DNA from 2 places in the Brevundimonas sp. TSRC1-1 genome. Region 1 is predicted to be linked to the other one. Evidence: riboswitches for the same ligand, from Rfam matches in the RefSeq annotation. Region 1 holds a riboswitch; the other holds the start of a gene.
The links. Region 1 has a riboswitch for glycine ahead of gcvT (glycine cleavage system aminomethyltransferase GcvT). Riboswitches for the same ligand answer to the same signal wherever they lie in the genome.

Region 1 (11,111 bases):
AGCAGTTGTCGCGCCTGGGCGTTGGCGGGAACCGACTTGGGCACGCCGTGGGCCGAGAAGACGACCGGCCGATCGTCCGGGCATTCGTCCAGCTCCTTGACGAAGATCGCGCCCATGGACTTCAGCCGCTCGACGACATGGCGGTTATGGACGATCTCGTGGCGCACATAGACGGGTGCGCCGTATTTCTCGATGGCGCGCTCGACGATCTGGATCGCCCGGTCCACCCCGGCGCAGAAGCCGCGCGGCGTCGCCAGCCGCACCGCGATGGGGCGGCGTTCGGGCGAGGGGGCGGGGACGTGCATGTTCATGGCCGCAACCTAGTCGTTCGCGTGACATATCGCCATGCTGGGCGACCGAATCCCTGGTCCTGAACAGCGACGCATCGCCACGGTCAGGCCTTATCCGGCGAAAATCGAGTTCGAACAAAGATTTAACCTCCGTTCACGACGCCTTGACCTCTTGGCCGCTCACGATTAGTTTCCGCGCCGAATTCAGACCCGCCCAAACACATTGTTTGAGCGCTGAGAGCACAGGTCCTGTCCCCCATGTCGGAATCGCGCGAAGAGGCGATCAAACGCCTCCAAGACAGCGCATCCGCATTGGAGGCGCGGACCACGGTGGAGAAATCCGCCGAGCTGACCGGCCATCAGGTGTCGGGTCAGGCCTACAAGATCATCGCCGAGCTTCTCGGCGGCGTCTTCGTGGGTCTTGCGGCGGGTTTCATCGCGGACTGGGTCTTCGGGACCCGTCCGTGGGGTTTGATCGGCGGGGTCCTGTTGGGCTTCGCCTTGTCGATTTACATGGCGCGTCGCACAGCCAACCGGTTGATGGCGCAGGCCAAGGCGTTAGGGACGTCGGCTCCGGCCGATCCTTATGTCGAGGCCGACGAAGACGGGGAACGATAGGGCTTCATGGCCGATCCGATTCATCAGTTTCAGATTCAGAAGGTCATCGATCTTCCTGACGTGACCCTGCCTGTGCTGGGCACGGTCGATTTGGCCGTGACCAATTCACACATCGCCATGACGGCCGCCTTCGTCGTGATCGTCGGTTTCCTGGCCGCCGTGACCTCGAACGCCAAGGTCGTTCCGGGCCGCTTGCAGGCCGCCGGCGAAGGCCTGTTCGGCCTCATCGACAATCTGGCCGACTCGATCATCGGTCACGAAGGCCGCAAGTATTTCCCGTTCGTCTTCACCCTGTTCGTCCTGATCCTGGGCATGAACATCCTGGGTCTGTTCCTGACCTTCACGGCGACGTCGCAACTGGCCATCACCGTCACCTTCGCCCTGATCACCTTCGGTCTGGTGCTGGTGGTCGGGTTCGCCAAGAACGGCCTGGGCTTCTTCAAGCTGTTCTGGCCGATGGGCGCACCGCTGGCGCTGCGCCCGGTCGTCGGCCTGATCGAGTTCGTCTCCTTCCTGCTGCGTCCGGTCACCCTGGCGCTTCGTCTGTTCGGCAACATGCTGGGCGGCCACGTGGCGCTGAAAATCTTCGCCGGCTTCGTCGTCTCCCTGGGTCTGCTGGGCCTGGGCGGCGGCGTCGGCCTGCTGGCCTTCCCGGTCGCGGCCCTGTCGCTGGGCATGGTCGTGGCGCTGACTGCGCTGGAGTTTCTCGTGGCCTTCCTTCAGGCCTTCGTCTTCGCCGTTCTGGCCTGCATCTATCTGAATGATGTGGTCAACCTGGACCACGCCCACTAAGGGCAGGACCAGTCTCTTCACCCCAACCACCAACGACTTAAATCTAGGAATACAATCATGGACGCTGAAGCCGCCAAGTACATCGGTGCCGGTCTCGCAACCCTGGGCATGATCGGTTCGGCCCTGGGCGTGGGCAACATCTTCGGTCAGTTCCTGGCCGGCGCCCTGCGCAACCCGTCGGCCGCCGCCGGCCAGGTCGGCAACCTGTTCGTGGGCGCCGCCCTCGCCGAAGCCCTGGGCATCCTGGCCTTCGTGCTCGGCATCCTGATGATCTTCGGCTGATATCAGCCGATACCGGCGCGCGGGGCTCGCCCGCGCGCCGTTTCATCTGATCCTGCAGCAGACGGTTCATGGCCAGCACCCACACCAATCATGCGGTTCCGGCTTCGGTCGAAGCGGACCTGCACGCCGAGACGGCGACCGCCGCCGAGCACGGCTCGGGCGGCCTGCCGCAATTCCAGTTCGAACACTGGGCGGGACAGATCGGCTATCTGCTGATCCTGTTCGTCATCCTGTATGTTCTGGTCTCCAAGGTCTTCGCGCCGCGCCTTCGCAAGGTGATGGACGAGCGGGCCGATACGATTTCCAACGCCGTCGCCACCGCGCGTCAGGTCCAGGCCGAGGCCGCCGACCAGGCTGCTCAAGCCCAGGCTGAAGTCGCCAAGGCCCGCGCCGACGCCCGCGCCATGGCCGCCGCCGCCAAGGCCCGCGTGACCGAAGACGCCGCCGCCCGCCAGGCTGCGGAAGAAGCCGTCGTCAACGCCCGCATCGCCGAGGCCGAGACCGCCATCGGCAAGACCCGCGACGCGGCCATGGCCAATGTCGCCGTGATCGCCTCCGACGCCGCCGCCGCCATGGTCGAGCGCCTGACCGGCAAGGCCGCCACCTCGGGCGAGCTGGCTACGGCCAAGGGAGCCGTCTGATGAACCTGATCTTCGAACACGGCATCTGGAGCTTCGCCAATGCGGAGATCTGGGTCGGGATCGGCCTGCTGATCTTCTTCGGCATCCTGATCGCCGCCGGCGTGCCCAAGATCGCCGCCGCCCAACTGGACGCCAAGGGCGCCAAGATCCAGGCCGACCTGGACGAGGCCGCCCGCCTGCGCGCCGAGGCCGAGGCCCTGCTGGCCCAGATCCGCAAGGAGAAGGCCGAGGCCGAGGATCAGGCCGCCGAGATGATGGCCCAGGCGGAAGCCGACGCCCGTCGTCTGGAAGTCGAATCCAAGGCCAAGCTGGAAGAGACCCTGGCCCGTCGCCAGAAGATGGCCGAGACCCGCATCGCCCAGGCGGAGGCCCAGGCCTCGGCCGAGGTCAAGGCGGCCGCCGCCGACCTGGCCGCCAAGGCCGCGGAACAGATCCTGGCCGCCCGCCTCGCCGGCGGCGCCAAGGACCCGCTGCTGGACGCCGCCATCGCCCAGATCGGCGATCGCCTGAACTGAGGCCGGCTGGCTTAGCCGAACGAAAAAAGGCCCCCGGCGTCGCTGGGGGCCTTTTCTTGTGTCTAAGTGCCCCGCTGTCAGTGGGCGGTGGCGCCGCCCATGAAATGCGCCGCCTGGCGCTTCTCGCGTGTCACCAGCCGGGCGTAGACATTGCCCAGCACGATGCCGAACACCGCATGGGTGATCAGCAGCCAGCCGATGGTTCCGAAGCCGGCGGCGGCCGAGAAGGTCCGGTAATCGCCCAGCATCAGGATGGCCCCCATCATCACCACCCAGGCGCCGACGGCGAAGACGATGCCCTTGGTCTCGGGGGTGTCGGTAGGCAGGCGGGGACACAGCACCCCGAACAGCGGCCCCAGGATGAAGACGCCGCTGAAGGCGTGGATCGCCCAGCCGACGGCCATGTTTCCAGGCATGCCGATCATGGTGGCGATGACCCCCTGGAACGGGTCGAACCAGTTCAGGAACAGGTTGGGTATTTCAAGCAAGGAAACGGCGACGGTCGCGGCGACGCCCGCGATCATGCCCTTTTGTACGCGTGACATCATGACCTTAGCGCCTCCCAACGCATTTGATGGTTCTCTGATAACGCCCAGACAGAATACGCCTGTAGCGGGAGAAGGGCGTTCACGATGATGTGGTTAGCAGTTGCGACACCGCAACCGCGAGACGGTCTGTCAACTAGCGGAAAAGCTTCCGGAAATAGCGACGAAGCATCTTCCGCAACCGCGTCAGACGTCGGCGGGGTCTCTTAAGCACGACCTTCTCGGCGCGCAGGGCCTGCTGCCAGAAGACAGGAGCGAACTCCGGCTTTTTGCGCATGAGCCGCCGGAACGGATAAACCCATTTGGGCCGGGCGTACTGGGCACGAATGAACAGCCGCTTGGCCCAGAAGGAGCTCTTCAGGATCAGCATCAGGCCGACGGCGATGACGGGAATGCCGCCTGGACCCGGCAGGGGCGCGATCAGAATTCCCAGAAGCACCACGAACAGCCCGCCCGCCATCAGCGCCCAACGCTTCAGCGCGCGAAGCGTACGGCTGCGCGCGCGGTAGGACGGAAGGCGGATCGCGGTTGCGAAGGTCAAGTCGGCGCCAGACAGAGAGGAGGGAGGTCCTGTGACAACGATCGTCACGACCGCCCGATCCCGACTCGGGAGAGGAAAGAGCGACCGTGGCCAGCCTGCCACAGGCTCGTTAAGACCGTGTGTCCATGGCCGATCCGTGTCTACGGCGTGAAGCTTTGGTCATGATTGATCAAGGGCTTCTGGCTGTTGCCTCCAGGACACAATAGGGGGAGGTCACCCCTCTTCAACCTTCGTCATCCTCGCCCTTGCGGCGAGGATCCATACTCCCGGTGTTTCCGCAGAATGCGCCTTCGTCTGGCGCTGGGAGTATGGATCCCAGGGACAAGCCCTGGGATGACGGGGCCTATCCGTCGCCCTTACGCCGCCTGGTTCGACCCTGCCGGCGCGGTCCAGCGCAGCACCGGCGAGCGGGCGGCGCGGGTTTCGTCCAGGCGGCGCAAGGGGGCGTGGAAGGGCGCGCCCTTGAAGCGATCGACGTCGCCGGCTTTCGCGGCCTCGGCCAACAGGCGCATCGCGTGGATGAAGCGATCCAGTTCGGCCTTGGACTCGGTTTCCGTCGGCTCGATCAGCATGGCGCCGTGGACGACCAGCGGGAAATACATGGTCATCGGGTGGAAGCCCTCGTCGATCATCGCCTTGGCGAAGTCGAGCGTGGTGATGTCCGTGCCCTTCAGCCATGCGTCGTCGAACAGGGCCTCGTGCATGCAGGGGCCATCGGGGAAGGCGGGGCTCATCAGGTCCGACAGGCGGGCCTTGATGTAGTTGGCGTTCAGCACCGCATCCTCGGCCACCTGGCGCAGGCCGTCGGCGCCGTGCGACATCATGTAGGACAGGGCGCGCACATACATGCCCATCTGGCCCTGGAAGGCGCACAGGCGGCCAAAGGCCTGAACCGCCTCGTCTTCCTCGCGCTCGATCAGGCGATAGCCGTCCTCGTCGTGCACGACCCACGGCGCCGGGGCGAAGGGCGCCAGGGCCTCCGACAGGACCACCGGACCCGCGCCCGGACCGCCGCCGCCGTGCGGCGTCGAGAAGGTCTTGTGGAGGTTGATGTGCATCGCATCGACGCCCAGATCGCCCGGACGAACCCGGCCGACGATGGCGTTGAAGTTGGCGCCGTCGCAATAGAAGTATGCGCCGGCCGCGTGCGTCAGGCGGCTGATCTCCAGGATGTCGCGCTCGAACAGGCCGCAGGTGTTGGGGTTGGTCACCATGATGGCGGCGACGTCGTCGCCCAGCTTGGCGGCCAGGTCGGCGACGTCCACGCGGCCTTCCTCGGTCTGGGCGACCTCGACGACGGTGTAGCCGACGAAGGCGGCGGTGGCCGGATTGGTGCCGTGGGCGCTGGTGGGCACCAGAACCTTGCGGCGCTTCTCATGCTGGCCCGAGGCCTCGTGGGCGGCGCGGATGGCCATCAGGCCGCACAGTTCGCCGTGCGCGCCCGCCTTGGGCGACAGGGCGACGGCGGGCATGCCGGTCAGGGTCTTCAGCCAGTGCGCCAGCGTGTCCATCAGTTCCAGCGCGCCCTGCACCGTCGAGATCGGCTGCAAGGGGTGGATGTCCGAGAAGCCGGCCAGGCGCGCCATCTTCTCGTTCAGGCGCGGGTTGTGCTTCATCGTGCACGAGCCCAGCGGATAGATGGCCAGGTCGATGGCGTGGTTCTTCTGGCTCAGGCGCACATAGTGCCGCATGGCCTCGGGCTCCGACAGGCCGGGCAGGCCGATCGGATCCTTGCGGACCAGGTCGCCCAGGTCAGAGCCGTCCGTCTTGGGCTCAGCCAGATCGACGCCGGTCTTGCCCCAGCCGTCGCCTTCGAAAATCAGGGCTTCGTTCTGCAACAGGCCGCGGCCGCCGGTCAGGGTGGCGGGCTTGGTCGTCACGGCGTTCGGAGCGGTCGGACGGCCGACGGTGTTCATGGTGCTCATGGTCAGGATCCCTTACGCGCCGAGGACTTTGGAGAGTGACTTGGCGAGGATCTGGATGTCCACATCCAGCGTCGTCTCGGTCGCGGCGACCAGCAGGACGTCGTCCATGCCCGCATCGGGGGCCAGACGGCTGTAGGGCACGCCGGCCAGAACATGGTGATCGGCCAGGGTCGAGACGACTTCGGCCGCGTTCTTGGGCAGACGCACCGCGAACTCGTTGAAGAAGCGCGAGGTCAGGATTTCGACGCCCGGAATGGCGGCCAGGGCGTCGCGGGTGGCGACGGCCTTCTCGTGGTTCAGCAGGGCCAGTTTGCGCAGGCCCGTCTCGCCCAGCAGGCTCATGTGAATGGTGAAGGCCAGGGTGCAGAGGCCGGAATTGGTGCAGATGTTCGACGTCGCCTTGTCGCGGCGGATATGCTGCTCCCGCGTCGACAGGGTCAGGACGAAGCCGCGCTCGCCGTCGGCGTCCACGGTCTCGCCGGTCAGGCGGCCGGGCATCTGGCGGATCAGCTTCTCGCGCGTGGCGAACAGGCCGACATAGGGGCCGCCGAAGTTCAGGGCGTTGCCGATCGACTGGCCCTCGGCCGCGACGATGTCCGCGCCCATCTCGCCGGGCGACTTCAGCAGGCCCATAGACACCGCCTCGGTGACCACGACGATCAGCAGGGCGCCGGCGGCGTGGGCGGCCTCGGCGATCTTGGTCACATCCGTCGCCGTGCCGAAGACGTTGGGGGTCTGAACCACGACGCAGGCCGTGTCAGGACCGATCTGGTCGATCACGGCGGCCTCGGCGTCGACGGCGGCGGCCAGGACCTGGGTCTCGACGCCGACGGCGTGGACCACGGTTTCGGTCGCCTTGACATAGTGGGGGTGCACGCCGCCCGAGATCACCGCCTTGTTGCGGCGGGTCACGCGGGTCGCCATCAGCACGCCCTCGGCCATGGCGGTCGAGCCGTCATAGAGGCTGGCGTTGGCCACCGGCATGCCGGTCAGGTTCGCGACCTGGGTCTGGAACTCGTACAGGTACTGTAGGGTCCCTTGCGCGATTTCCGGCTGATAGGGGGTGTAGCTGGTCAGGAACTCGGACCGCTGGATCACATGATCCACCGTCGCCGGGACATGGTGCTTGTAGGCCCCTGCGCCGCAGAAGAAGGGCACCGCGCCGGCCGTCGCGTTCTTGGCGGCCATGGCGGACAGGGCGCGCTCGACCTCCATCTCGCCGGCCACGCGGGGCAGGTCCACCGGCCCGTCCAGTCGCGCCGCCTCGGGCACGTCCACGAACAGGTCGTCGATCGATTTCGCGCCGATGGCGGCGAGCATCGCCGTGCGGTCGTCGGGCGTCAGGGGGAGGTAGCGCATGTTCTATTCCGCTCATCCCGGCGAAAGCCGGGACCCAGTGTTTTGGGCGATCGGTCGCGTCGATCTAAAGAAGAGCCGCTCATCCCACGCACCCTGCCTCGCGAAAGAACTGGGTCCCGGCTTTCGCCGGGATGAGCGGATGAAGTCAAAGCGTCTTCAGGAACTCGTCGTAGGCGGCCTGGTCCATCAGGGCGTCCAGCTCCGAGGCGTCCGACACCTTGATCTTGGCGAACCAGCCGTCGCCTTCCGGGGCGGCGTTGACGGTTTCCGGGGCGGTCGACAGGGCGTCATTGGCCTCGACCACTTCGCCCGAGACGGGGGCGTAGACGTCCGAGGCGGCCTTGACGCTCTCGACCACGGCGAAGCTGGCGCCCTTGGCGACGGTCTTGCCGACCTCAGGCGTTTCCACGAACACCACGTCGCCCAGGGCGTCGGCGGCGTGCTTCGAGATGCCCACGGTGGCGATGTCGCCGTCCAGGCTGACCCACTCGTGATCCTTGGTGAACTTCATAATCTGATCCTCAGACGGTCTTCGGTTTGCGGTAATAGCGTTGCGCCACGAAGGGCATGGCGACGATTTCGGCGGCGGCGGACTTGCCGCGCACGACGACCTTCAACTCCGTACCCAGCGCGGCATAGGCCGGCGGCACGAAGCCCATGGCGATGTTCTTGCCCAGCGTAGGGGAGGGGCCGCCCGAGGTGACCTTGCCGATGACGTTCCCGTCAGCGTCGGCGATCTCGGCGCCTTCACGGGCCGGGGCGCCTTCCTTGACGATCAGGCCGATGCGGACGCGCGAAGGACCGTCGGCCAGTTCCTTCAGGATCCGCTCGGCGCCGTTGAAATCCGCGCGCTCCTTGCGCGACTTGGACAGGGCGAAAGTCAGCGCCCCTTCGACCGGCGAGGTCGTCGGGTCGATGTCATGGCCGTGCAGCGGCAGGCCGGCTTCCAGGCGCAGGCTGTCGCGGGCGCCCAGGCCGATCGGCTTGACGCGGGCGTCCTCCAGGATGGTGTTCCAGACGCGCTCGGCCTGGTCCGCCGGCACCGAAATCTCATAGCCGTCCTCGCCGGTATAGCCCGAACGCGAGACATAGCAGTCGACGCCGAACAGCATCAGCCGGGCGCATTCCATGAAGCCCATCTCGGCCAGGAGCGGCTCGTACGCCGACATGACTTCGGCGGCTTCCGGTCCCTGGATGGCGATCAGGGCGCGGTCCAGCACCGTCAGTTTGGCGTCGCCTTCCAGGTTCGCGTCCCAGAAGGCGAAATCCTCGTCCTTGTTGCCGGCGTTGACGACGACGAACAGGCCGTCGTGATCCGGGCGGCCGGCCATCAGGTCGTCGATGATCCCGCCGTCCTTGTTCAGCAGCAGCGAATACTTCTGCTTGCCGGCCTTCAGGATTTCATAGTCGCCGGGCACGAACCGCTCGAACTGGGCGGTCGCGTCCTCGCCGGTGATCTTGCACTGGCCCATGTGCGACACGTCGAACAAGCCGGCGTGTTCGCGGGTCCAGCGGTGCTCAGCCAGGACGCCCTCATACTGGACTGGCATGTCATAGCCGCCGAAGCCCACCATCCGGGCCCCCAGGGCGCGGTGCGCGGCGTTCAGGGGCGTCGTTTTAAGAAGGGGGGTCTTCAGGGCTTGGTCGGTCATGGTTCAGGCTTTCACGGTCGCGTTTGGTGGCGGAGCTCCGCCGTCTTCGCGCCCCCGCTGTCCTGAAGCCTGAGAGATTCCGGCGGTCAGACCGCCTTGCTCCGTCGGCGCGCCCTGATCCCGAGAAGGGGGCGACTTTCCAGCGTCCGTATGCTGTCGCGGTCCGTTTGCCTGAGCGTTTCCGGGGCGGTTGCGCCTTCGGCGTCGGGGGCCGGCCTGCCGGTCCCGAACTCTCCCGCGAGAGCATCCGACCTAAGCCACCGACTCCGGGCCCAAGTCAAGCGTCGGCGGCTTTCGGAGGCCGTCCGGCGGCGTCATTGTCGCCGTTCGCATCGCCTGTTGTTGCGTCGCCCTTGCCCTCGCGCCGTTGGCCCGCCAAGAACGGGAACCGCCTCAGCCGCACCGGACCGACCGCATGACCGCCGACCGCACCCGTCTCGACGCCCATATCGCCGCGCTCGACGCGCCCGAGGGTCTGAAAGCGGTGCTGACCGTCGTCGCCGCCACCTGCGCCGACATCAGCAAGGTCGTCGCCGGCGGCGCCCTGGCCGGGGCTCTGGGCGCCTCGGGCCAGATCAATGTCCAGGACGAGGAGCAGAAGAAGCTCGACGTCATGACCAACGACATGCTGACCGACGCCCTTCTGGCCTGTCCCGCCGTCGCCGGCGTCGCCTCGGAGGAGATGGACGAGGTCCAGCCGGCGTCCCATTCGACCGGCGAATATCTGGCCCTGTTCGACCCGCTGGACGGCTCGTCCAACATCGACATCAACGCCATGGTCGGCACCATCGTCTCGGTGCTGAAGTCCGCCACGGCTTCGCCGACCGAGGCCGACTTCATGCAGCCGGGCCGCAACCAGGTCGCGGCCCTCTATGCCCTCTACGGTCCCCAGACCATGCTGGTCCTGACGACCGGCGCCGGCGTGAAGGGCTTCACCTTGTCGAACGACGGCGACTGGATCCTGACCCACGACGACATCGCCATCTCGCCGGACACCAAGGAGTTCGCCATCAACATGTCGAACCTGCGCCACTGGTCCGCGCCGGTGCAGACCTACATCGGCGACCTGCTGAAGGGCGACGAAGGCCCGCGCGGCAAGAACTTCAACATGCGCTGGGTCGCCGCCATGGTCGCCGACGTCCACCGCATCCTGATGCGCGGCGGCGTCTTCCTCTACCCGTGGGACAAGCGCGAGCCGACCAAGCCCGGCAAGCTGCGCCTGATGTACGAGGGCAATCCCATGGCCTTCCTGGTCGAACAGGCCGGGGGCAAGGCGACGACGGACGGGGTGCAGCCCATCCTGGACGTCCAGCCCGAGCATCTGCACCAGCGTATCCCGGTCGCCCTGGGCTCGGCCAACGAGATCGACGCCTACGCGGGCATGTGATGCAGATCGGTCCGACTGACGTCCTCCTGGTCATCGACCCGCAGAACGACTTCTGCGAGGGCGGTTCTCTGGCGGTCGCGGGCGGGGCGGGGATCATGCCGCTGATCAACCGGCTGGCCGAACGGTTCTCCCGCGTGGTCGTGACCCAGGACTGGCACACGCCGGACCAGATCAGCTTCGCCTCCAATCACTCCGGCGCGGCCCCCTTCACCGAGATCGAGGTCGCCTACGGCCGCCAGATGCTGTGGCCGGATCACTGTATCCAGGGTTCGCCCGGCGCCGACTTCCATCCCGACGTCGCGCCCACGGTGCGCAAGGCCCTGGCCGTGATCCGCAAGGGCTACAACCCGGCGGTCGATTCCTACTCCGGCTTCTTCGAGAACGACCATCGCACCCCGACGGGCCTGGCCGGCCTGCTGCGCGACCTGGGCGTGAGCCGGGTCTTCCTCGCGGGCCTGGCCTTCGACTACTGCGTCCGCTTCACCGCCGAGGATGCGGTGCGCGAAGGCTTCGAGGCCGTGGTCATCTCCGACGCCAGCCGCGCGATCGCGCTGCACAGCGAGG
Region 2 (11,111 bases), on a different contig from region 1:
CCGCCGGTCTCGCTGTGGGTCCACTGGGTGACCGCCAGGGTCGTCGGATCGATCGAGAAGGCGTCGCCTGACACGCGGGCGGACGACAGGCTCAAGCCAATCGCGCCCCAGGGCGCAACGTCGATGGCCGGTCCGATGCTGTAGGGGATGACGCCGTCGGGCAGGCCGGTGACGACACGCACAGCGCCGGTGGCGACATCCATGACCTTGAGCCGGGACACGCCCGCCTCGTTGACAGCATAGGCGACGAAGCTGCCGTCGGGGGACAGGGCGTAGTCGCTGACGTCCCATCGCGTTTCAGGACTGACGGGAACGAAGCCGCCCCGCTCGATCCGCCCGAGGCGCAGGAAGTCGGAATCCTTGTTCGAGGTCGCCCAGACGGCGCCGTCGTCCGCATATTTGGGATCGACATAGGAGACCTGCGCCGCCGGATCGGTCAGGGGCGTCATGCGGCCGGACGCCAGGTCCAGCTCATAGACCACGGCGTTGTTGATCGACATCCGGTTCAGGACCAGGGCCTTGGCGCCGTCGCTGGAGAAGTCGGCGATGTTCCAGCCTCCGCCGGAGACCTGCGCGACCAGGCGGTCGCTAGATGGGTCGGCGGGATCGACGACATACAGGTCCATGTCGGCGCCGTTGCGGCGGGATGAGGCGTAGCCGACCCTCTTGCCGTCCCGGCTCCAGGCGCCGAACCAGTTGCGGCTCTTGCCGTCGGTGATACGGGTCAGCCGACCGCCGGACAGTGTGTAGAGCTGATAGAATTCGTCGCCGCCATTGTCCTTCTGGACCAGCAGGGTCTGACCGGACGGCGACAGGGCGCCGGCCAGGATCGGCTCCGCCTCGAAACTGATCTGGGTTCGGGCGCCGTCAGGGCCGGTGACGAGATGAAGCTGATCAGTCGCCCCGAACCGGGTCTTGATCAGCATGGACCGGTCAGCGGCGTTCCAGCCGAGGAAGGCGGCGCGGCGCGCCTGAAGATAGGGTTGGGTCGCGGCGACCAGATCGTCGGGCACCGCCGGCAGGCCGTCCGCAACGATGGCGGCGGGCTTGGGCGCCTCAGCCAGGGCCGCAGGGGCGACGCTCAGGGCGAGCAGGAGGGCCATCGGCAGACGGGTAATCATGGAACAGACCGTGCGGTGTATGGGGGAAGCAAAAGGGGGAGGTCGCCGGCTCCCTTGGAGGAGCAGAGCCGGCGACCGGGAGCGGGGACCGAACTAGAAGCGGTACCGCGCGCCAACCGTGACGTACCGACCGATGACGTCGTAGTACGGCGAGTAGAGCGACCCGACCGGCGGGTCCTTGTCGAACAGGTTGGTCGCGTTGGCGTAGAGCTCGACACCGTTCGCACCGTAGTGGGCCAGGTCAGCCGTCAGCCCCAGATCGACATAGGTGTAGGCGTCGATGTGGTTGTTCGAGATGGCCACGGTGCTGTTGTAGTCGCCCGCCGAGATGTAGCGCGCGCGCAGGTTCGCGCCGAACACCTCGCCTTTCCAGCCGAGGCTGGCGTTGAGGCGCAGCTTGGGCACGCCCAGGCCGAACGAATAGCCCTGGGATTCGACATATTCGATCTCGGTCACGCCGTCGTCGGTGGTCAGGCTGTTCACCCAGGTGCCGACCAGACGCATGGTCACCCGCCCCGTGGCGCCCGGCACCCAGAGGTCAGCGTCCGAGGCGTAGGACGCCTCGGCGTCGATCCCGTCCGTGTGATACTCGGCCAGGTTCACGTAGGTGGACAGGGTGCGGATCAGATTGCCTCCCGCATCGCGTTCGACCTTGGAGCAGAGATCAAGGTTGCCATTGTAGCAGCGGGTGACCAGGTCCTGCGCCGCAATGGTCGTGATCACGTCATCGATCTTGATGTCGTAATAGTCCAGCGACAGGTTGAGGCCGGGAATGGACGGCGGGGCATAGGTGACGCCAAGGGTCAGGGTGTCAGCCGTCTCCGGGCGAAGGTTGGGATTTCCGCCGCCGTTGTTCAGCACATAGACCAGGGCGCCTTTCTTGGCCGGGTCGTTGAGGTTGTTCCATCCGGTCGTGGTCGTCGTGAACAGTTCAGACAGGTTGGCCGAACGGATGTCGCGCGACTGGGTCACCCGGCCCCGGAAGCCCTGGAAGAACTCGTTCGTCGCCCCGACCTTCCACGACCAGATCGAACCGGTGGTGTCGTAGTCGGAGATACGCGCGGCGGCGTTGAACTGCAGGTCGTTCAGAACCGGCAGGTCGCGGACGACGGGAACCAGGATTTCGCCGAAAGCCTCCTTGACGCTGAACTCTCCGGACATGGCCGAGAAGCTGAAGGTCTTGAAGGCCTTCGCAGCATCCAGTTCGCCGACGCGCTGGTCGGTCTGCTCCTTGCGGGCCTCAAGACCGACGGCGATCGAGACGTCGCCCGCCGGCAGGCTGAAGGGCTCGCCGCGCAGGCTGATCCCGGCCACGTCCAGCTTGGTCGTTGCGCGCTGCTGCGGGGTGCCGGTGACATAGTCGATGGCTTCCTGCGACGGGGCCCCGAGGCCGAACAGATTGATCGGCACGCAGCCGGAGTTGGCGTTGGTCAGGGTCACGCGGCAGACGGCCTGGCCGGTCGATGGATTGATGACGGAATCGACGGCGTTGGCGAACTGGGTCTTCAGCAGGAAGCCAGGCGTGTCGATGTTGTTCTCGAATTCACCGTGGCTGTAATAGGCGCCCCAGCGCCAGTTCTCGCCGAACTCGCCATCCACGGCCAGGGTCGCCTGGGTGGTCACCCGCTCGAAGTCGATCGTCGAATAGGACAGATCGGAGTTGAAACGACCGAAGGTGAAGGACGTCTGGCCGGCGGCCGCCATCTGCTGCTTGATCGTGGAAGACAGGAAGGCGTTGTCGATGCCGATGGTCAGGTCGCCGCGATCATGGTCGCCGAACCAGACATAGTTGTTCCACATGCGCGAATGACGGACATCAGCCGTGACCCGCAGCCTGTCGTTGATCTCGTAGACGGCGCTGGCCAGACCCGTGTAACGCCTCTGCGGCGTGACCAGCGGGCTCAGATCGTCGTTCGACGGACCTTCGCCGCCGATCGAATTCGTGCCGCTGACCGTGCCATAGTCGAACGGACGCAAGGAGCCGTCCGGGTTGAACACCATGCCGCGGTTCACACCCGACATGATCAGACCGCCATAGGCCGCGTTGGCGAATCCGACGTCCGGCGTCTGCGCGCCGTTGACCGTAGCCCAGCGGCCGATATTTGGGCGCGAGGCCTTCGGGATGACGCCTTCGTTGTCGAGATATTCGCCGCCGACGACGAAATGGCCGCGACCGCCGGCGAAGTCCGTGCCCCAGGCGCCTTCGAACCGTTCCTGCTCGGCGTCGTCATAGGACGAGATGCCGTATTCGGCGCCCAGCTTGCCGCCGGTGAAATAGCGGTCGATGCCGATGTTGACGACGCCGGCCACGGCGCCCGATCCCCAGGCGGCGGAGGCGCCGCCGGTGACCACGTCGACGCTCTTGACCAGGACCGACGGCACCGCGTTCAGGTCGTTCTCGCTCGACACCCGGCGTCCGTCGATCAGGACCAGGGTCCGGTTGATGCCCAGCCCCCGCAGGTCCACCGGCGCATTGCCCGCGCCGGTGTTGGTGCCGGTCGTCTGGGCCGAGGTGGTGGCGCGGAACTGGGGCATGTCGTTCAGCGCGGCCGCGATATTGGGGCGCGCGCCCACCGACAGATCCTCAGCGGTCAGGTGGATGGTCGGCGTCGGCGCTTCGAAGCCGGCGCGATCAATGCGCGAGGCGGTGACGACGATATCGTCGACCGCGGCGGTTTCCGGAGAGCCCTCCGTCTCCTGGGCTTGGACCGCCGTGGCGCAGGCCAGCAGGGCGATGGCGCTGCAATAATGGGTCAAGTGACGATTAAGACGAGACAAAGCGAGATTCCTCATGGCGACGACGCCCCTCCCCAGGGATGCCCAATGCGACTGACGCTCTTCGGCGTCCGTTCGCCCCCGCTGTCATTGGGCCTGAGAGTTTCGGGTCGTCGCCGACCCTTTCTCCTTCGGCGAGACCGCATCCCCCGGATCCGGCCTTCTCTCCAGCGTTCCTTCAGCAAGACGGTCCGTTTGCCTGAGCGTTTCCGGGGCGGTTGCGCCTTCGGCGTCGGCCGGAGCCGATCTCTCCCGCCTTGCTGGGGTGAGTAAGATCAACCCAGACCGCCCTGTCAAATCGACAAATACAGCAGTTATTTTGCGCTCAAAACAAAATACATGGTTTTATCGTGCCGGCACGAACCAGACGGACCAGATCAAGACCCCATGTTGCAAGCGACGGGCGTCCGCATGACGGCGTCGTGACAGAAAGGGAGGCTTCGGACTTAATGGACTTATCCACAGGAACGGTCAGGGAGCAGCCGGATCCGCCGGCGCTCTGACGCCGTGACGCATCGCTTCCCTCCACCGGGTGAGCAGAGTCGCGCGACGCGCCTGATCCAGATTGGCCAGCAGGGCGGGTCCCACCCGAACCGGCCGAACGCCTGGCGCGGCGGGACGGACAGGCGCATCGACATCGTCGCGGACCGGTCGAACGCCCAGGGCTCCGATCACCCGCTGGCCTTCACGCGAGAGAAGGAAGTCCAGAAACAGCCGCGCCGCATTCGGGTGGGCGGCGTTGCGCGGGATGAAGGCCACGCGTGAAACGGACAGATGATAGTCCTCAGGCGTGATCAATCCGATCTCCGGCGCGCGCGCGACCCATGACGCGCCGTACGACTGGTTCATATTATAGGCGAACGCCATCCGCCCATCGGCGATTTGACTCATCATTCTCCGCCCGGAGGTGTCCAGCCGCGGACGCTGCGCGCCCAGCGCCTCCATCAACGACCAGGCTTCAGGATAGATCTGCACGTCCGCCGAAAGCTGCATCAGGGCCACGCCGCTCCGTTCGGCGTCGTAGAGGGTGACACGACCGTCAAAGACCTCGGGGCGGGTCTTGAGCAACCGAAGCAGATCCGCATGACTGCGGGGCACGACATCGGTCGTGAGCCGGCGTCGATTATAGGCGAACACGATCGGCTCGGCCGTCAGGCCATAGCCCTGGTCGCGCCATACCGAACCGTCCGGCATGGCCGCACGATGCGGCGACCGGTAGGCTTGAGCATAGCCGTCGTTGATCAGCTTGACCTGCACGTCCATCGCCGTGCTCCAGACCAGGTCCGGCCCCTCCTGGCCCGCAGCCGCGAGCCCCCGAACCTCCTCGGCGATCCGAGTGGAGTTTTTGTCGTCCAGACGTACCCTGATCTCAGGCCAGCGACGACGAAAGGCCTCCAGCACCGGCCCCATCAAACTGGTGTTGGTGAGGATGTGAAGCGCCCCCTCGCGGCGGGCCAGCCAACGCACCCGCGGCGCCGTGCCCGCGCCCTCAGGCTCCGACGAACAACCGGCGGCGCTTAACACCGCCGCCCCTCCCGCCAGCCCGCCCGCCAGGCCCCCCGCCAGGCCTACGAGCAGATCTCGCCGATCCGTCTTCACCGGCCCCGCTTTCTGGTTATTGTGTCATCCATGATCCGTCGCCCCCTCGCCTCGCCATGAGAATACTCGTTGTCGAAGATGACAAGGCGCTACGGCATTCGCTCGAAGCCACTCTGCATGAGGCAGGTTTCGAGGCGAGATGCATCGACAGCGGCGAACAGGCCTTGCGCCTCGAAAGCTCAGAGGTCTTCGACGCCGCCATCCTGGACATCGGCCTTCCCGACATCGACGGCTTCGAAGTGCTGAGAACCCTGAGGCTGCAGGGATCATCGACCCCGGTTCTCATGCTGACGGCGCGTGACGCCCTCAGCGACCGGGTCGCGGGCCTTGACCTCGGGGCCGACGACTATCTGGTCAAGCCGTTCGCCCCATCGGAGTTGGTCGCACGTCTCCGCGCCATCGTGCGTCGACGCCAGGGACAGGCCGCCGGCGCGGTCGTGGTCGGAACCCTCTTCTGCGACTGGCGCACCGGGCGCGCCCACGTCAACGACCGCGACCTCGCCCTGCGCCCCCGCGAATGGGCGGCCCTGCGCGTCCTGGCGTCCCGACCTGGACAGGTGGTGGACCGCGACCTGCTGGCCGCCGAGGTCTTTCCTCAGGACGAGGCGCCGTCGCTCAATGCGCTGGAAATTCACGTCGGCCGTTTGCGACGCAAGCTTCAGCCGGATGGACCGGCCGTGACCAATATCCGTGGCCGCGGGTATCGCCTCGATCCATGAGCCTCGCCCGGCCTGCCCGTTCCCACAGCCTGGTCACACGTCTGCTGATCGCACAGGTGGCCCCTCTGGCGCTCTTCGCGGTCGTCGTTCTGGCGGTCGGCGCCTGGACGGCCCAGCGGGTGGTGGCGAACAATGCGGACCGCCTGCTGGCCGGCGCGCTTCAGACCATCCGCGAGACGGTGTCGGTCGCGGAGGGTCGCATCACCGTGGATGTCGCGCCCTGGGCCCTGGCTCTGCTGGACGGTCCCGAACGTGACGCCGTCTTCTACAGCGTCCGCGAAGGCGATCGCCTCGTCACCGGCTATGCCGAACTGCCCAATCTCCCTGAGGCCCGGACGGAGGAGCCGGTCTTCGCGGACCTGTCCGTCCGGGGGGTTTCGGTGCGTATGGCGCAACAGACCCTGATCATCCCCGGCCGCGACGCCCCCATCCGCGTCTCGGTGGCCCAGAGCCTGGATTCCCGTCACGCCAGCCTGCGAGAGCTCTACCGCAGCATGCTGCTTCTCCCCGGCCTGCTGGTGGTGCTTGCAGCGCTTCTGATCTGGCCAGCCCTGCAATGGGGCCTGAACTCGCTGAAGCGTCTGATCGACGACCTGACGCGCCGCCCCAGCCCCTCTTCCGACTTCGCCCCGGCCAATGTCGATCTGGCGCCCCGCGAATTGTGGCCCGTTCTGAACGCCTTCAACCATCTGCTGGCGCGGCTTGAGACTTCCACTTCCGGCATTCAGCGGTTCGCGGCCGACGCCTCGCATCAACTGCGCACGCCGCTGTCGGTCCTCTCCGCCAATCTTGACCTTCTGGCCGGCTCCTCCCGCCCCTGGACGGCTCAGGAACGGCGGTTGATCGCAGACTCTCGCGACGCCGTCGGCGGCATGACGCGGCTGGTCGGTCAGCTGCTGTCGACGGCCCGGGCCGACGGGGCCCGGATAGACACCTCCGCCGACCTCGGCCGCGCGGCGCGGCGCGCCTGTCAAGCCGCTCGGGAGCGCCGCGCCTTTGCCGACGGCGCCCTGCGCCTTCGCCTTCCGGCCGAGCCGGTCATTGTCCTCGGCGCCGAAGACCTCATCACCGAACAGATCCTCAACCTGATCGACAACGCCTTCCACCACGGCGCGCCGCCGGTGGCCGTTCATGTCCGCATGACGGGCCGACAGGCCGCTGTCTGCGTCTGGGATCACGGACCGGGCGTGGATGAAGCCGTCCTTCCCCACCTCACCGACCGCTTCTTCCGCGCCGGCTCATCCCAGACGCCCGGCTCCGGCCTCGGCCTGGCGATCGTTCACACCCTCTCCGAGGCCCAAGGCGCAAAGTTCAAGCTGTGCAATCGCGGCGGGGTGCGAACCGGACTTGTTGGGGAGATCGTTTTCCAGCTTCGGGACATGGGCTGAAGCGGGTTGGAGACGGCGCGCGCCCTCTCCGAGCCAAACCACCGTTTCCAGCGCGCGGCGCCCCATCGTCCCTCGATCCTCATCTCCGCCTAGACGGTAGGGATCGTGCCCCCATCGATCACGTACTCGCCGCCGTGAATGGCTGCGGCGCGGTCGGAGGCGAGGAATGCGATCAACTCGGCGACCTCCTCCGGTTTCGCCGCCCGCCCCAGGGGGATCCCGCCTAGCGCGTTCAGGACGCTTTGCCGCGCATCTTCCAACGTCCCGCCCGAGCCTGCGGCGATCCGTTCCAGCAAGGCGTCCGAGGCTTCCGTGGATATCCAGCCGGGCGACACCACATTGACCCGCACGCCCCTGGGCCCCAGTTCCTTGGACAGGGCCTTGCTGTAGGTGGACAGGGCCGCTTTGGCGGCGGCGTAGGCGGTGGTGGATTCCGGCAAAGGCAATGTCCGCTGGATAGACGAGACATGGATGATGGCGCCGGATCCCCGCCCGATCATCTGCGGGGCCAGCAGGCGATCCAGGCGAACCGCAGGCATCAGGTTCAGATCAAGTTCGGTGCGCCAATGCGCGTCGGTCAGGGCGGCGAAGCCTCCGGCCGGCGCCGACGAGCCGCCGACGACATGCACCAGAACATCAACACCGCCAAACCGGTCCATCGCGGCCTGGGCCAAGGCCTCGCACCCTTCCAGCGTCATGAGATCGGCCTGGACGAACTCAGCGCCGGTCGAGGCCTCGGGGGCCGCCCGCGCGGCTGTGATCACCCGGGCGCCGCCGGCGAGAAAACGCTGGACGGTCGCGCGGCCGGCGCCCTTGGTGCCGGCGGTGACGAGAATCCGTCGACCTTCGAACTCTGTGGGATCGGGGCGCATCGTCACAGCGAGATCTCAAGCGCGCGGATGGCGTCGTCGCCCAGAGTGAAGCGAAGCGTGAACCGAAGGGGGCTGCCCTTGAAGTCGCCGGCCGTGGGTCCCTCCAGGACGACCTGGTCCCCCTCGTGGCGTATCGTATCCGGCGTGAAGATCGCCTTGCTCGCGATCGTGGCCTCGAGCATCCACCGTCGGAGCGCCGCATGGCCCTGATGGCGCCCGCCGTCGTCCTTCACGACAGCGTCAGGCGCAAAGGGCTGCAGCATGCCGGCAAGGTCGAGGCGCGCATTGGCCGCGACATAGTCAGCGATGGGTTTGGGAAGGTCGGCGATCATTGGGTCTCCCGTTCGGATTCTTGCGTTCGATCCAAACTGCAAGTACGCTCCCACAATGGCAAGAACCGACGAAAAAGTTAGGTACGCACCTGAAGGTAAGCCCTTCGACTACACCCCCCAAACTGCGGCCTCGAGCGCGCAGAATGTCATCCGTGTCCTCGAAGGACGCTGGAAGCTGGTGATCCTGTTCCAGCTGTTCGGGTCGAACGTGCGGCGGTTCTCCGAACTCGAAAAAGCTATTCCCGGCGTGTCGCAGAAGATGTTGATCCAGCAGCTTCGACAGCTTGAAGCCGATGGAGTCGTGGCCCGCATCGTCCACCCCCAGGTCCCGCCCAAGGTGGAATATCATCTGACCGAATGGGGACAGTCCCTCTGTCCGGTTCTCGACAAGCTCCTGAGCTGGGCCGAAGCCGCCCCCGCCGATGTGCGTGACCGGCTGATCGAAAGCGATCGACCAGCGGCGAACGCACAAGGCTGAGTTCAGGACAGGCGGCCAGTGCGTCGATGTCGGCGTCTGATCTCGCGCCTGAGAATTCAGAAAGCATTAACCAAGCCTCGACAGGAATCCGCGACGCAGCCTAGATTCCCCCTGTAGCTGATTTGGTCGGGAGAGCGCCTTGCGGGGCATGGAGCGGCGGCAAGACAAGCGAGGCCGACGCGCCACCGACAGGGCCCCCAGCGCCCCGGCCTGGATGCGCATCGGCGTGCTGGTCCTCGCCCTCGGCTCCACCGGATACGTGCTGTTGATGTCGCGAGACGCGACACGCCCTGCCCGCGAAGCCCATCGCCTCCAGAACGAGAACTTGACGTTGAGCGCCCAGCTCGCCGCCAGCCGGACCGCCGTCCTGATGCAGGCCGCCCAGACCGGGATCGACGTCGGGACAGCCGCACTGCTGGACGACGCGCTCCCGATGGCCGCCGTCGAGCGGGCGCGCGGCGTCGCGCCGAACGCGGGCTTTTCGGTGATCGGCGCCGACGGCGCGATCCTGGCCAGCCAGGGGCCGGTGCAGTCGCCCGGCGTCGTCACCCTGACGGGGCCGCAAGCCGGGGGGCGGCGGCTTGAGGCGCGCATTCTCCCGTCCCTGCCCGCCTCTGGCGCGGTCCGGATCGTGTCGAAGACGGGGATCATCCTGGCCTCGCCGAACGCCGCCGAGGTCGGCCGGTCCGCAACGCCGTTGATCGGCGTCCAGGCCGGCGACCTGGCGTCCCTGACCACGCCCGTCGCCACGCCGGGGGGCAGGGCGCCGGTCGTGGCGGCGCCGATCACGCCCGACGGTCCCTATGTGGTCGCCTTGCAGAGCGGACCGCCCGCGGGTGCGGCGGGTCTGCTGGGCGAGGCCTGGGTTCTGGCGGCCCCCGTGCTGCTGGGCCTCGGCGTCCTGGCGCTGTTCCTGTTCCAGGGCCTGCGTCGTGCGCGCGCCAGCCGGGAATGGGCCTCGTCGGAAAAACGCTTCCGCATCGCGGTGGAGGCGGCGCGCTGCGGCGTATGGGAATGGGATCTGGACGGCGCCGAAGTGACCCTGTCCGACTATATGGCGACCCTGCTGGGCTTCGAGACCGGCGGCGTCGTACCGGCCGAGACCGTGATGGCCCGCATCCATCCCCGTTACCGCGACCAGGTGCAGCACGCGTTGCGCCAGGCCTCGGCCTATGGCGCCTTCGAGGTCACCTTCCCCGTCCCGGGCGACGGCGGCCGGACCCGCTGGATCGATGCGCGCGGCCAGGCGCGAGGGGCGCGGGGCGAGGCCGGCTTCTCCGCCATCCTGGGCGTCGCCCTGGACATCACAGAGGCCCGCCGGGCCAAGGCCGCCGCCCAGTCCGCCGAAAGCCGTCTGCGCGACGGGGTGGAGAGCATCTCGGACGCCTTCGTCCTGTTTGATCGCCAAGGCCGCCTCATCCTCTGGAACCAGGCGTTCGAGGACGCTTTCGACTTCCAGTCCGGCGTCGTGCGGCGCGGCGCGGCGAAGGAGGAATTGAACCGCATCGCCGCCCTGGCCATCAAGGCCGAACATGCGCCGACGGACGGCCGGGCGGGCCTTCGCGAGGTCGAACTGCACGACGGCCGCTGGCTGCAGTTGTCCGAACGCTTCACCTCGGAGGGCGGCTCGGTGGTCACCGCCGCCGACATCACCGCCATCAAGCGCGAAGAGACCGAACGCCGCCGCGCCGTCGAGGACCTGAGCCGCACCGTGGCCCAGCTCGAAGCCAGCCAGCAGATGCTGTCGCAACTGGCCCGGAAATACGAGATCGCCATGACCCGGGCCGAGGCCGCAAATCAGGCCAAGTCCGAATTCCTGGCCAATAT

Region 2: another riboswitch for glycine. It lies ahead of ACP7CK_RS14835 (TonB-dependent receptor domain-containing protein); the one in region 1 lies ahead of gcvT (glycine cleavage system aminomethyltransferase GcvT).

Annotation. Positions count from the first base shown of each region.
Region 1 is NZ_JAFCXI010000003.1:634,014-645,124, reverse strand. It holds gene ispH (4-hydroxy-3-methylbut-2-enyl diphosphate reductase) at 1-311, opposite strand, end outside; gene ACP7CK_RS13290 (AtpZ/AtpI family protein) at 549-908, shown strand; gene ACP7CK_RS13285 (F0F1 ATP synthase subunit A) at 915-1,700, shown strand; gene ACP7CK_RS13280 (F0F1 ATP synthase subunit C) at 1,758-1,982, shown strand; gene ACP7CK_RS13275 (ATP synthase F0 subunit B') at 2,051-2,623, shown strand; gene ACP7CK_RS13270 (F0F1 ATP synthase subunit B) at 2,623-3,138, shown strand; gene ACP7CK_RS13265 (DUF6789 family protein) at 3,216-3,686, opposite strand; gene ACP7CK_RS13260 (hypothetical protein) at 3,820-4,272, opposite strand; gene gcvPB (aminomethyl-transferring glycine dehydrogenase subunit GcvPB) at 4,581-6,149, opposite strand; gene gcvPA (aminomethyl-transferring glycine dehydrogenase subunit GcvPA) at 6,162-7,508, opposite strand; gene gcvH (glycine cleavage system protein GcvH) at 7,654-8,019, opposite strand; gene gcvT (glycine cleavage system aminomethyltransferase GcvT) at 8,030-9,160, opposite strand; glycine riboswitch at 9,216-9,305, opposite strand; glycine riboswitch at 9,310-9,408, opposite strand; gene ACP7CK_RS13235 (class 1 fructose-bisphosphatase) at 9,576-10,547, shown strand; gene pncA (bifunctional nicotinamidase/pyrazinamidase) at 10,547-11,111, shown strand, end outside.
Region 2 is NZ_JAFCXI010000004.1:251,190-262,300, reverse strand. It holds gene ACP7CK_RS14840 (prolyl oligopeptidase family serine peptidase) at 1-1,121, opposite strand, end outside; gene ACP7CK_RS14835 (TonB-dependent receptor domain-containing protein) at 1,215-3,878, opposite strand; glycine riboswitch at 4,074-4,161, opposite strand; gene ACP7CK_RS14830 (ABC transporter substrate-binding protein) at 4,368-5,495, opposite strand; gene ACP7CK_RS14825 (response regulator transcription factor) at 5,552-6,214, shown strand; gene ACP7CK_RS14820 (sensor histidine kinase N-terminal domain-containing protein) at 6,211-7,602, shown strand; gene ACP7CK_RS14815 (SDR family oxidoreductase) at 7,692-8,474, opposite strand; gene ACP7CK_RS14810 (nuclear transport factor 2 family protein) at 8,477-8,806, opposite strand; gene ACP7CK_RS14805 (winged helix-turn-helix transcriptional regulator) at 8,862-9,284, shown strand; gene ACP7CK_RS14800 (PAS domain-containing sensor histidine kinase) at 9,616-11,111, shown strand, end outside.